Regions from separate parts of the Pantoea phytobeneficialis genome, predicted to be linked through region 2. Evidence: predicted binding sites of a transcription regulator. Region 2 holds the regulator's gene; each other region holds the start of a gene.
The links. The regulator PurR, encoded in region 2, represses purine synthesis genes. The targets are predictions, from matches to a motif close to CANGCAAACGTTTGCNTG.
Positions count from the first base shown of each region.

Region 1 (4,286 bases), 1.2 Mb from region 2:
CCGATTTCACGCAGTACCGCCAGTGAGGCGTTACGCATGATTTGATACTCTTTATCGGTCAGGGTTTGCGCCGGGGCCACGGTGATGGAGTCACCGGTGTGGATACCCATCGCATCGAAGTTTTCGATCGAGCAGACGATGATGCAGTTGTCGTTTTTATCACGCACCACTTCCATCTCGTACTCTTTCCAGCCAATCAGCGACTCGTCAATCAGCAGCTCATTGGTCGGCGACAGGTCCAGACCGCGTTCACAAATCTCTTCAAACTCTTCGCGGTTATAGGCGATGCCGCCACCGGTGCCGCCCATGGTAAAGGAAGGACGGATGATGCACGGGAAGCCAACATCTTCAGCCACCGCCAGCGCCTCTTCCATGGTATGCGCGATACCGGAACGTGCGGTGTCCAGACCGATGCTTTTCATCGCCACGTCAAAACGGCGACGGTCTTCAGCTTTATCGATCGCGTCGGCAGTCGCACCAATCATGGTCACGCCGAATTCTTCCAGCACGCCCTGACGCTCCAGCTCCAGTGCGCAGTTCAGCGCCGTCTGGCCGCCCATAGTAGGCAGCACGGCATCCGGGCGCTCTTTTTCAATGATTTTACGCACCACTTCCCAGTGGATTGGCTCGATGTAGGTTGCATCAGCCATCTCCGGGTCAGTCATGATGGTGGCCGGGTTCGAGTTCACCAGAATGACGCGGTAGCCCTCTTCACGCAGCGCTTTACACGCCTGCGCACCCGAGTAGTCAAATTCACATGCCTGGCCGATAACGATCGGACCTGCGCCAAGGATCAGGATGGATTTTATGTCTGTACGTTTTGGCATCGTTAGCTCCTGATTACTTCGCGTTAGAACGGTAGGCTTCAATCAGTTCGATAAAGTGATCGAACAGCGGCGCCGCATCGTGCGGGCCTGGGCTGGCTTCCGGATGTCCCTGGAAGCTGAAAGCCGGTTTATCGGTACGGTGAATGCCCTGCACGGTCTGGTCGAACAGCGAAACATGGGTCACGCGTAAATTTGCCGGTAAGTTGCTGTCATCAACGGCGAAACCGTGGTTCTGTGCGGTGATCATCACGGTGTTGTTGTCGAGATCTTTTACCGGATGGTTGCCGCCATGATGGCCCAGCTTCATTTTGATGGTTTTCGCACCGCTTGCCAGCGCCAGCAGCTGATGACCCAGGCAGATACCGAATACCGGGATATCGGTATTAAGGAAAGACTGAATCGCGCTGATGGCATAATCGCACGGCTCCGGGTCGCCAGGGCCGTTGGAGAGGAAAATACCATCCGGGTTCAACTTCAGAACGTCTTCAGCAGACGTCTGCGCCGGCACCACCGTCAGGCGACAGCCACGGTCTACCAGCATACGCAGGATATTGCGCTTGGCACCAAAATCGTAGGCAACTACATGGAATGGCAGCTCTGCCGCTGACTTCTGCTCCGGCAGATCGTCTTTCAGCGTCCAGCTACCTTGCTGCCACGGATAGGTTTCCGCCGTCGTCACTTCTTTTGCCAGGTCCATGCCTTTCAGGCCCGGGAAGGCTTGTGCCTTCTGCAATGCCAGAGCGGCGTCTGGATTGTCACCGGCGATGATACAGCCGTTCTGTGCCCCTTTTTCACGCAGCAGACGCGTCAGCTTACGGGTATCGATATCGGCAATGGCGACGATGTTGTTGCGCTGCAAATAGGCTGACAAGCTCTCTTCACTACGGAAGTTGCTGGTAATCAGCGGCAGGTCGCGGATAACAAGGCCCTGAGCATGAATTTGGCTGGACTCTGCGTCGGCGGCATTAGCGCCAACATTGCCGATATGGGGATAAGTGAGGGTGACGATCTGGCGGGAATAGGAGGGATCAGTGAGGATTTCTTGATAACCGGTCATTGACGTATTGAAAACGACCTCCCCCACTGCCGATCCCGTTGCCCCGATGGCCCGACCGTGGAATTGGGTTCCGTCTTCCAGAACCAAGAGCGCTGACTTAATCAAAACATCCTCCAGGGAATAAACAGTCACAATATTTGCATATTAATTCAAAATACTGTCCTGAATCAATGCAAAAACCGCCTGACCGGTCGATTTTTGGCAAATTGCGCGCATTCTAATGATCGACCCGCACCTTGTCTACCCTGAGACGTTATTTTTTTGTTTTTTTCGGGCAACTGAATGTTAAAAGCAACAGAAACCGACAAAAGAGCGAGACAACCTGGAAAAATAAACGGTTGCGAGGCGGAAATAATCTGAAAGTCGTGCTACCGGGATGATAATTTTGACCAAATGGTCAAAAATGACGTTTTTAAGGATGAAAAACGATCATAAACAACGAAAAACAGGAGACTTAGCATTAAAAAATAACGAAAACCATTTTTTACAGACAAAATAAAGGGCAATAATATTATTGCCCTATTCAATCAATGTCTTACCGATTGAAATAACCACATCACGATGGTTCACAACACTCACAACATCGATAAATCCAGCACATCACGCATGTCATAAAGGCCAGATTTCTTGTCTTTAAGCCAATAAGCGGCTTTTACGGCTCCATTTGCAAAGGTCATGCGGCTGGAAGCCTTGTGGGTAATCTCAACGCGCTCCCCGATATCTGCAAACATCGCGGTATGTTCACCGACGATATCACCGGCGCGAACGGTAGCGAAACCGATGGTTTGCGCTTTACGCTCACCGGTATGGCCTTCACGCGCGTAGACGGCGTGCTCGTCCAGTTTCCAGTCCATTGCTTCAGCAATGGCTTCACCCATCGCCAGCGCTGTGCCTGATGGTGCATCAACTTTATGACGGTGATGCGCTTCTACGATTTCAATATCGGCATAATCGCCCATCACTTTTGCGGCTTGTTTCAGCAGTTCCAGCACCAGGTTCACACCAACGCTGAAGTTGGCCGCAAACACGATGCCAATCTCTTCTGCCGCGGCACGAATCGCCGCTTTACCTGCCTCATCAAAACCGGTGGTACCAATCACCATCGCTTTTTGGTGCTGGCGGCAAAAAGCCAGGTATTCCAGCGTACCTTCCGGGCGAGTGAAGTCGATCAACACGTCGAAGTCGTTGACCACCTGCTGCAAATCCGCAGTGATGATCACCCCGGTCTTGCCAATACCTGCCAACTCACCGGCGTCACTACCGATCAATGACGAACCGGCACGCGCCAGCGCAGCACCTAGCACGACGCCTTCCGCCTGCTGCGCGGCCTGAATCAAATTGCGTCCCATGCGACCCGGCGCACCAACAATAGCAATGCGGATTTCACTCATATTTATTCATTCCTGATACAAATCTATGCATGCAAAGCGCAAACAGGTTAACGGTCAGATAACAGTCACGCCACAATAAAAAAGGGATAATAAGAATTTTATGCCAGCCGCGTCAGATTATCAGTAAAAGCAATCTCACCAGGTGGAAATCGGCTTGCGCGGGTTGGTGTAGCGGCCCGATTTATCGCGCGTCTTTTTGCCTGGTCGAAAAAAGCGCGATAAATCGCCGCCGCTACGGGGAAGGGGTTACTGCACGTTGCGCACTTCTACACGCAATTCTTTCGGTACTTCAAACACGATGTTTTCTTCGCGGCCAATCAGCTCAATCGCTGCTTCACCACCCAGATCGCGCAGGCGCTGAATCACCTGCTGCACCAGAACATCCGGCGCGGAAGCCCCAGCGGTCACACCTATGGTGGTCACGCCCTTTACCCACTCTTCCTGAATATCATCGGCAGAGTCGATCAGCTTCGCCAGCTTACCGGCGCGCTGTGCCAGTTCCGCCAGACGATTGGAGTTGGAGGAGTTTTTCGAACCGACCACCAGCACCACTTCTGCATCACGCGCCAGCACACGCACCGCTTCCTGGCGGTTAGTGGTGGCATAGCAGATATCATCTTTGCGTGGCCCGATGATCGCCGGGAAGCGCTGACGCAGCGCGTCAATCACGTCCGACGTATCATCAACGGACAACGTCGTCTGGGTCATAAAGCACAGGTTGCTTTCATCTTTGACCTGCAATTTGAACACGTCTTCCGGTGATTCCACCAGATACATGCCGCCGTTGGGGTTGCTGTATTGCCCCATCGTGCCTTCCACTTCCGGATGGCCTGCATGTCCAATCAGAATGGCTTCGACGCCTTTACGGCTGGCGCGCGCCACTTCCATATGCACTTTGGTCACCAACGGACAGGTGGCATCAAACAGCATGGTCAGATTACGCGCCTTCGCCTCAGCACGTACCGCCTGAGATACCCCATGCGCGGAGAAGATCAGGATAGCGTCATCCGG
Region 1 is NZ_CP024636.1:735,824-740,109, reverse strand. Features, by position in the region: gene carB (carbamoyl-phosphate synthase large subunit) at 1-827, opposite strand, end outside; gene carA (glutamine-hydrolyzing carbamoyl-phosphate synthase small subunit) at 841-1,989, opposite strand; gene dapB (4-hydroxy-tetrahydrodipicolinate reductase) at 2,460-3,275, opposite strand; gene ispH (4-hydroxy-3-methylbut-2-enyl diphosphate reductase) at 3,522-4,286, opposite strand, start outside.
Region 1: the regulator PurR is predicted to act here: its motif matches at 2,212-2,229, upstream of carA (glutamine-hydrolyzing carbamoyl-phosphate synthase small subunit).

Region 2 (4,286 bases):
TAGCACCCAGGCGCATTCCGCCCTGTACGATACCGAACAAACCGCCATCCTGTTTTGCGAGTTAGTGAACCGTTGGAAACGTCTGGGGGGCTGGCCACTGGCGTTCAGTGACGAACTGTCGGAAGAAGACTCCGCCGAGTGACCAAAAGAAAGGCCGACGACTGTCGGCCTTAACGCTTATTCTGCTTCTTTATACTTCTCAGCAGTTTCTTTAATCAGCGGCTGAAGTTCACCACGCTGGAACATCTCGACGATGATGTCGCAACCACCGACCAGCTCGCCATCAACCCACAACTGTGGGAAGGTCGGCCAGTTGGCATATTTTGGCAACTCGGCACGAATATCCGGGTTTTGCAGGATATCAACATACGCGAAGCGCTCACCACAGGCAGACAGAGCCTGTACCGCTTGTGCAGAGAAACCGCAGCTTGGCAGTTTCGGCGAACCTTTCATGTACAGCAGGATCGGGTTTTCTGCGATCTGGCGCTGGATTTTCTCAACAGTACTCATTTTTGCCTTCCTTAATTCCTCACTTCGTGTTTGTTTATTGTAGCGATTTCACCCCCGCACTAAAACGGGATTTTGCGGTTCAGGCACATCAATCGCCATGTTTGTTAAGTTCCGGTGCCATAAATAACATTTTCATATCATGATTAAGCATGAACCGATTAATAATTAGCAATATATCTGCTGGGTTAACCAGCTGAAATCGCTCATTTTTGCCCCATATCAACTCTGCTAACACATTAATAGAAAAATGCCTTACCTTTTAGAAAAAAACTGGATTAGAATCATCTCGGTGCTGATCGTTGATCAGATTTTTCTAACATAGCTGCGGGCTGTTTCTTCAGACTGCTTAACCTGTACCGGACTATGCGTTTACTCATTACGCTTTTTATGCTGGCTTTCGCCCAACTGTTTTTTAATGTGGCTTCTGCGTCACCGCATGCGCCCATCAATGCCAGTTTGCATAACGCTGAGAAAAAAAGTGCGCGCGAAGATGAGCGTCGCAAGCGACGTCCGGTAAAAACCAGCACCAAAAAATCCCGTCTTGCTACCAGTGTTCAGAAGCTAAAGCTGAAAAAACAGCCGAAAATGGAAACGGCGCTGCATAAAACCCGCAGCAAGAAAGCCCTGCTGAAATCACCGTCAAAAAAATATGGTCACCAACGTCTGGCAAAGAGAAGCGCGAAGCAGGACGATGACCGCGATTTGACCACCATCAAGATGAGCAATTCTCACCGTCAGCGCTATCAGAAAGCACGCGAAACCGCGATGAACAAGCTGATGGGGCAGATTGGTAAACCATACCAATGGGGTGGCACTTCACCGCATACCGGTTTCGATTGCAGCGGTCTGGTGTGGTACGCCTACAAAGACCTGGTCAAATATAAATTCCCGCGCACCGCCAACGAAATGTATCACCTGCGGGATGCGGCACCGATTAAGCGCGATATGCTGGAGAAAGGGGATTTGGTGTTCTTCCGCATCAATAATCGCGGCACTGCCGATCATGTCGGTGTTTATCTTGGTAATGGCAAATTTATCCAGTCGCCTCGTACCGGTAAAGATATTCAAATCAGTGCATTGGGTGAGGATTACTGGCTGAAACACTACGTCGGGGCACGCCGTATGATGACCCCCAAAACTATCCGCTAAAAAACGCCCGATACCCGATAAAACAACAAGCCGGACCCTGATTTTCAGGTCCGGCTTTTTTATTAATGAAGGATCGCGGTGAAGCTGAACACGATAATCATTAGTAGCGCGCCCACAGTGGTAAACAGCGCCAGTTTCAGGTCTGTACTCATCACAACTCCTTAGTCACAATAAATGAAGGGTTATCGTAATTTTCTCACAGCCTCCGGCAAAAATCTCGTCTTATCCGCGCCAGCTTGCTAGAATCGCCGCCTTTCGTTGCGCAACAGATTTTGCGCACGCTGTGTTTGCGGCAAGTTAAAGCGTTATTGACCAGGTGTTAATGTCTTTTTCTTCGCCATTCGCCCCGAAAATCGGGGCGCAAAACCATTAGCAGACGCAAACGTTTAACAATATACTTATCAGTTAGTTGCGATAAGCCCGGGAGTACCATTTTCATGGCAACAATTAAAGATGTGGCGAAACGCGCCGGTGTCTCCACCACCACGGTTTCGCATGTCATCAACAAAACGCGTTTTGTCGCGGAAGAGACGCGTAACGCCGTATGGGAAGCGATCAAAGAGCTGCATTACTCGCCCAGCGCCGTGGCGCGCAGCCTGAAAGTCAACCACACCAAAACGCTGGGGCTGCTGGCCACCTCCAGTGAAGCCCCCTATTTTGCCGAGATTATCGAGGCGGTGGAAAATCACTGTTTCGATCGCGGCTACACGCTGATCCTGGGCAATGCGCATAACGACCTGCAAAAACAGCGCGCATATCTGTCGATGATGGCGCAGAAGCGTGTCGATGGCCTGTTGGTGATGTGTTCAGAATACCCTGACGACCTGCTGACCATGCTGGAAGAGAACCGTAATATCCCGATGGTGGTGATGGACTGGGGCGCATCGCGTGGCGATTTTACCGATACGGTGCAGGACAATGCGTTTCAGGGCGGCTATCTCGCCGGGCGTTACCTGATTGAACGCGGTCATCGTGACATTGGTGCCATCCCCGGACAAATGGAGCGCAACACCGGCGGTGGCCGCCATGCCGGTTTCATGCAGGCGCTAAATGAGGCAGGCATCACCGTGCGGCCCGAGTGGATTGTGCAGGGCGATTTTGAACCGGAATCCGGTTATCAGGCGATGCAGCAGATCCTCAATCAGAAGCAACGCCCGACTGCTGTGTTCTGCGGTGGCGATATCATGGCGATGGGCGCGATCTGTGCTGCGGATGAAATGGGTCTGCGGGTCCCGCAGGATATCTCAGTGATCGGCTATGACAACGTGCGCAACGCACGTTATTTCACGCCGGCGCTGACCACCGTTCATCAACCCAAAGCTCAGTTAGGTGAAAAAGCGTTGGAAATGCTGCTGGATCGTATCACCAGCAAACGTGAAGAACCGCAAACCATTGAAGTTCAGCCAACGCTAATTGAACGCCGTTCAGTCGCTGACGGCCCGTTCCGCGACTACCGCCGCTAGGTTTCCGTTTCGCTCAACCATTCATAGTTGAGCGTTTCGGCATCGCCGAGATAACTCAGCAACCAACCCAGAGCTGGCGAGTTCCGTTGTTCCGACCAACTGACGCAGCATGGGCTATCCGGGAACGGCGTGGGTAACGGTAACTCGGTTAATGCTCCGCTATCCAGTAATGGCCGGGCTAAATGGCCCGGCACCATCCCCACGCAAAGTCCCGCCAGCAGGCAGTCGACGCCGGTTTCCCATTCCGGCACCACCAGCCGGCGTTGATTATCCAACGTCCAGGTCATGCGCCGCGGCAACGCCCGCGAAGTGTCTTCCAGCACCAGAGAAGGCCAGGCCCGCAACGTCTCGTCATCCAACAAGGTACTTTTTGCCAACGGATGATCGGGGCTGACCACGCAGCGCCAGTTCAACGCGCCCATATCCTGAAAGGCAAAACGCCCACCGACCGGGATCGCCTGAGTGGCCCCAATCGCTACATCGACCCGCCCATCGGCCAGTGCATCCCAGACACCATTAAACACTTCATAACTGATAATCAGCTCCATGTCGGGAAAGTGGCGGTAGAAATCCTTCACCAGTTGTCGGGTGCGATGAGGTTTAACGATGCAATCCACCGCGATACTCAGCTGACCACGCCAGCCATTTGCCAACTGCTGGCACTGCCGCCGCGTCGCCAGCATTTTTTTGATAACACTACGCCCTTCCCGGACAAAATGCTCCCCGGCTGCCGTCAGCACCACTTCCCGATGCTGACGTTCGAACAACGGCACCGCCAGCCAGGTTTCGAGCTGCCGTACCGTGTAGCTGATGGCAGAAGGCACCCGATGTAACTCTTGTGCTGCCGCACTAAAACTACCGCTGCGGGCCACCGCATCTACCACTTCAAGCGCATATTCAGACCACATATTTTTGCCTGCAAATTTTTTGATAGCACCGCGCAAATATTAGCGTTTCACAAAACCTGGTGCACGCTTTTACACTCCTCCGCGTTTTCCTGTCTAAAGAGAATTACCATGTTGTCATCAAAAGGATTTCTGCCTTATCTTGCTTTACTCAGCATGCTGGGCTTTCTTGCTACGGATATGTACCTGCCGGCATTCGGTGCCATGCAGCAGGATTTTGCTACCGCCCCCGGTACCATCAGCGCCAGTCTGAGTCTGT
Region 2 is NZ_CP024636.1:1,906,051-1,910,336, reverse strand. Features, by position in the region: gene rnt (ribonuclease T) at 1-142, shown strand, start outside; gene CTZ24_RS08915 (Grx4 family monothiol glutaredoxin) at 178-510, opposite strand; gene CTZ24_RS08910 (C40 family peptidase) at 874-1,659, shown strand; gene cydH (cytochrome bd-I oxidase subunit CydH) at 1,722-1,811, opposite strand; gene purR (HTH-type transcriptional repressor PurR) at 2,097-3,122, shown strand; gene punR (DNA-binding transcriptional activator PunR) at 3,119-4,030, opposite strand; gene punC (purine nucleoside transporter PunC) at 4,139-4,286, shown strand, end outside.

Region 3 (4,286 bases), 1.5 Mb from region 2:
CATTGTGACTGGACCATGCCGACGCCGCAGGGCAGCTATTATCGGCTGCTGCACGATATGTTTGGCGAGCGCGGCATGGCACCAAAAATCGTCGTCACTTGCGAAACCTTTATGGCCTGTACCAGCCTGGTGGCAAAGACCGATTTCGTCAGCATTATCTCGCGAGATGTGATTGAAGACCCAACCCACGGCGGCCAGCTGGTGGCGCTGGAGCTGGATGATCCGTTACCCAAGGCAAACTTTTATCTGATTCAGCGTAAGGACACGGCGTTGACGCCGATGAGCGCCTATATGGCGCAGCTGTTCCGGCGCTATTGTCAACAAAGGTAAGAGTGCGGCCCGGCTCGCGTCCTGTTTGGCTGGCAGCCACTACACTTGGCATCGGGCGTTCACTCTGGAGAACCGACCATGCAAATTACCCCTTATTTGTTTTATGACGGCCGCTGCGAAGAGGCCATCGCATTCTACCTTGAGGCGACTGACGGCGAGTTGCTGTTTAAAATGACCTTTGGCGATATGCCGGAGACGGAATCCACAGAAGGTTGTCCCTCCGGGATGACCTTTCCACCGGAACATATCATGCACGCGCACCTGCGCATCGGGCAGGGCGAAATTATGTTGAGTGACGGGAATCGTGAGGCGCACTACAACGGCTTTGCAGTGAGTCTCTCCACGCCAGATGAAGTGCAGGGCAAGCGTTGGTTTGATGCGTTGTCTGCCGGCGGGCAGGTGACAAAAAGCTGGGAGCCGACGTTCTGGGCGAATGGTTTTGGCATGTTCACCGATAAGTTCGGTGTGCCGTGGATGGTGAATGCTTATAAACCAAGAATTTAGTCACCGATGTTACCCCGTAGCGGCGCGATTTATCGCGCAATTCGGCGCTGTGCCGGAAAACATTGCGCGATAAATCGTGCCGCTACGGATGAAGGTGGCGTTAGCTAAGTTAGAAGTTATAACCCACAACCAGGTAGTAACCCCAGCCGGTTGATTTCACTTCAAACGGACCATTGCCGAAGTTCAGCTCCTGGCCATCAGCCCACTGTCCACCGTTGTGGAAATAACGCGCCACGGTAGAAACATGCCAGTGGTCGTAGTTCAGCGACAGAATGTGGCTGGATGCAATCGAGTTGCTGGTACGTGATGGACCGGTTTCGTCACGCAGATCGGAACCCCAGTCGAAGTTGGTGAAGCCGATATAGCTCAGCTTACCGCCCCACAGGTCGGTAATCGGCACAAAGTATTTCACCTTGAAGCGATAGCCATCCCAGCTGTTTTCGTTGGCGGCACCGTAGTTCTGCCACTGGTATTTCGCGTACACGTTCAGCGACAGGCCCACATCGGAATGGGTGTCGATATCGGTGCCCAGACCCATATACCAGGTGTTCTGGCGCTGCGACGCGTTGCGGCCCATGTCGTAGATGTAGTTGTTGGCGAAGTACCACTCTTTAAACGGACCAAACGCCAGGCTGGTACCGGTCAGCTTATCGATGGAGAAACGCGGCTCAATTTCCATGAACAGCGGCGAACCGTGGTCGAAAATACCGTTAGCGTTGCTGTTGCCCACACCGAAGAAGTTGGTCAGGTCGGCGTAGCCGTAGAAATCAAACCAGTCCTTTTTGGCAAAGGCTTCGTATTCCAGATACACGTCGTTATTAAACTGTGGTCCGAAACGGGTGTGATAACTGCCCACCACGTTGACGCTCTGATGCCACCAGTCGGAAAGGTATTGCGGGTTGCTGTCTGCTGCTTGGGTCGCGCCGGTCCAGCTGCTGGCCAGTAAGGCCCCTGCTATCAATGCTTTATATTTCATTATCGTTAACCACATGCTCGTGATCGTCGCAAAAATGCGCGATCGGTGTCAGTCGATCCCAGGGGTGGGCGGTGAATTGTTTTAAGCCGGTCTGAGCTGCCGGTTTTTAAAGCTCGCGTAGGGTGCCTGTATCAGTCCGATAGAAAATAGATTTTGATCACGTTTGTCAAAAAGTGTTGCAATTCCATTCACCAAAAATGTGAGTTATGTCACATAAATGTCATGGATCGAACGGAACCCCGCAACCGTTTACGTTGTCGCGACGCGTTGCAAAATGCTTATGGGGGAATCGGATGTAGCGGAGCGATTTATCGCGCGTCTTTTTGCCTGTAGCGGCGCGATTTATCGCGCATCTTTTTGCGTGGAGGGGCACAGCACAAAAAAACAGCGCGATAAATCGCGCCGCTACGGATGAGGAGCAGGAATAAACAGCGCCGTTACGGATGAGAGACAGCTATTAAGGGAGGGTAACTCGCACCTGCAAACCGCAAATCTGACCCTGCGGATTGAGGCAGTTCGACAGTGCCACCTGCATACGGTGTTTTTGCGCCACGCTGCGAACAATCGACAGCCCAAGGCCGCTACCCTGGGCCTGCACATCAGGCGAGCGAGTGAAGCGGTCAAACGCGCGTTCGATAAAGCCTTCCGGCATACCCGGCCCGTTATCAACAATATCCACCACGGTGTGATTGCCGACGCGATGCAGCAGCACATCCACCAGGCTGCCTTCGGGGGTGTGCAGCATGGCATTACCGATCAGGTTGTCAAACAGGCTGCGTAAATCGGAACGACTGGCCTGGATGCGGTAGTGGGCAGTGCCGTTAAAACCGATATCAATCCCGCGCTTATCGGCCACCACCATCAGCTGCTCGATACTCTCCTTCAGCAGGTCTTCCAGCTCAATATTTTCTACCGTGGCGACCACCGACTGATCTTCCTGGCGCGAGATGTTCAGCAGCTGTGTCACCAGATGGCGGGTACGGGTCACGCCCGCTTCCAGTTGATCAAACTGACGGCTGGCCTCGCCCGGTTGAATATGCTGGCGTAGGTTCTCCAGCTGCAACGTCACGGCGGTGACCGGCGTGCGCAGTTCGTGGGCGGCATCTTCGAGGAACTGGCGCTGTGACGACCAGGCAGCACGCAGTTTATCCAGTAGCGAGTTATAGGCGGCAACCAGCGGCAGGATTTCGTCCGGTAAGCCATCCGGGGGGACGCTGTCGGGATGCAACATCTCCTGGGCGGCAATCTGGCGCGAGGCCACGCGTAAGTCGCGCGTAATGGCGCGCACCACCAGCCAGATCACCAGCAGCGAGAGCGGCATCATTAAAATCAACGGAATAATGGCTGACAGTGCGCGCTTCACCATCACGCTTTTCATATAGCCGATGTTGTAGAGCACCTGAATGGCAGCGATTTCACTGCCGGGTTCGCCGGGGCGATTGAAGACACGCCAGTCGCAGTCTTCACAATCTCCGATCTTAACGTCACTCCAGCCTTTTTTATTTTGCAATGGCGCATTCAACTCCGGCCAGGAACTGGCGCGCAGCTGCTGATTGTCATCCCACAATTGCACCACATAGGCGCTTTTGAGTTTATCGGCGTTGAGCATCAGCGGCATCAGGGCAGGAATGCGTTTGCTGCTGGCCCAGGCATCGGCGATTTTTGCCAGCTGATCGTCCTTCATAGTGCCGATCATGTCGCCGTAGCAGCTGTAAAAATAGGAGGTGACACCACCGATCATCGCCAGATGCATCAGCAACAGGGTAGTCAGCAATTTATTACGCAGGGAACGCATAAACGTGAAGGGTTTCATATTGCAGGGACTCGCCACCCCAGGCCGCGCACGTTGCGAATCACTTCGTTATCCAGCTTGCGGCGCATGCCATGAATTAAGACATCAACCGCATTGCTGGTGACTTCTTCGCCCCAGCCGTAGATGCGGTTTTCCAGTTGTTCGCGTGAAAGAATGGCGCCCGGACGCTCCAGCAGCGCATAAAGCAGGGCGTATTCACGCGCGGTAAGTTGCTCACGCTGCCCTTTATACAGCACTTCACGCGTCATCATATCGAGCTGCACGTCGCCGCTGCCTAACAGGGAATCCGCCGCACCGTGACGACGTCGGGTAATCGCTCGCATTCGCGCCAGGACCTCTTGTAAATCAAAGGGTTTTAGCAGGTAATCATCGGCACCGCTGTCGAGTCCCTGAACACGCTGGGCCACGGTATCACGCGCGGTCAGCACCAGCACCGGCGTCATATCGCCACGGGTACGGGCGCGGCGTAGGACATGGATGCCATCTTCCCGCGGTAAGCCCAGGTCGAGTAACACGCAGCTGTAGCCGCCTTCAGTCCAGGCATTGGTGGCAAACACGCCATCCCGTACCCAGTCCACCGACCAGCCAGCGGCCTCCAGCGCCTGCTGCAAGTTCGCGCCAATCATTTCATCATCTTCAACCAGCAGCACACGCATGATGCCC
Region 3 is NZ_CP024636.1:426,581-430,866, forward strand. Features, by position in the region: gene CTZ24_RS01875 (LysR family transcriptional regulator) at 1-330, shown strand, start outside; gene yjdN (VOC family metalloprotein YjdN) at 409-834, shown strand; gene CTZ24_RS01885 (nucleoside-specific channel-forming protein Tsx) at 944-1,810, opposite strand; gene CTZ24_RS01890 (sensor histidine kinase) at 2,268-3,623, opposite strand; gene CTZ24_RS01895 (response regulator) at 3,620-4,279, opposite strand.
Region 3: the regulator PurR is predicted to act here: its motif matches at 2,049-2,066, upstream of CTZ24_RS01885 (nucleoside-specific channel-forming protein Tsx).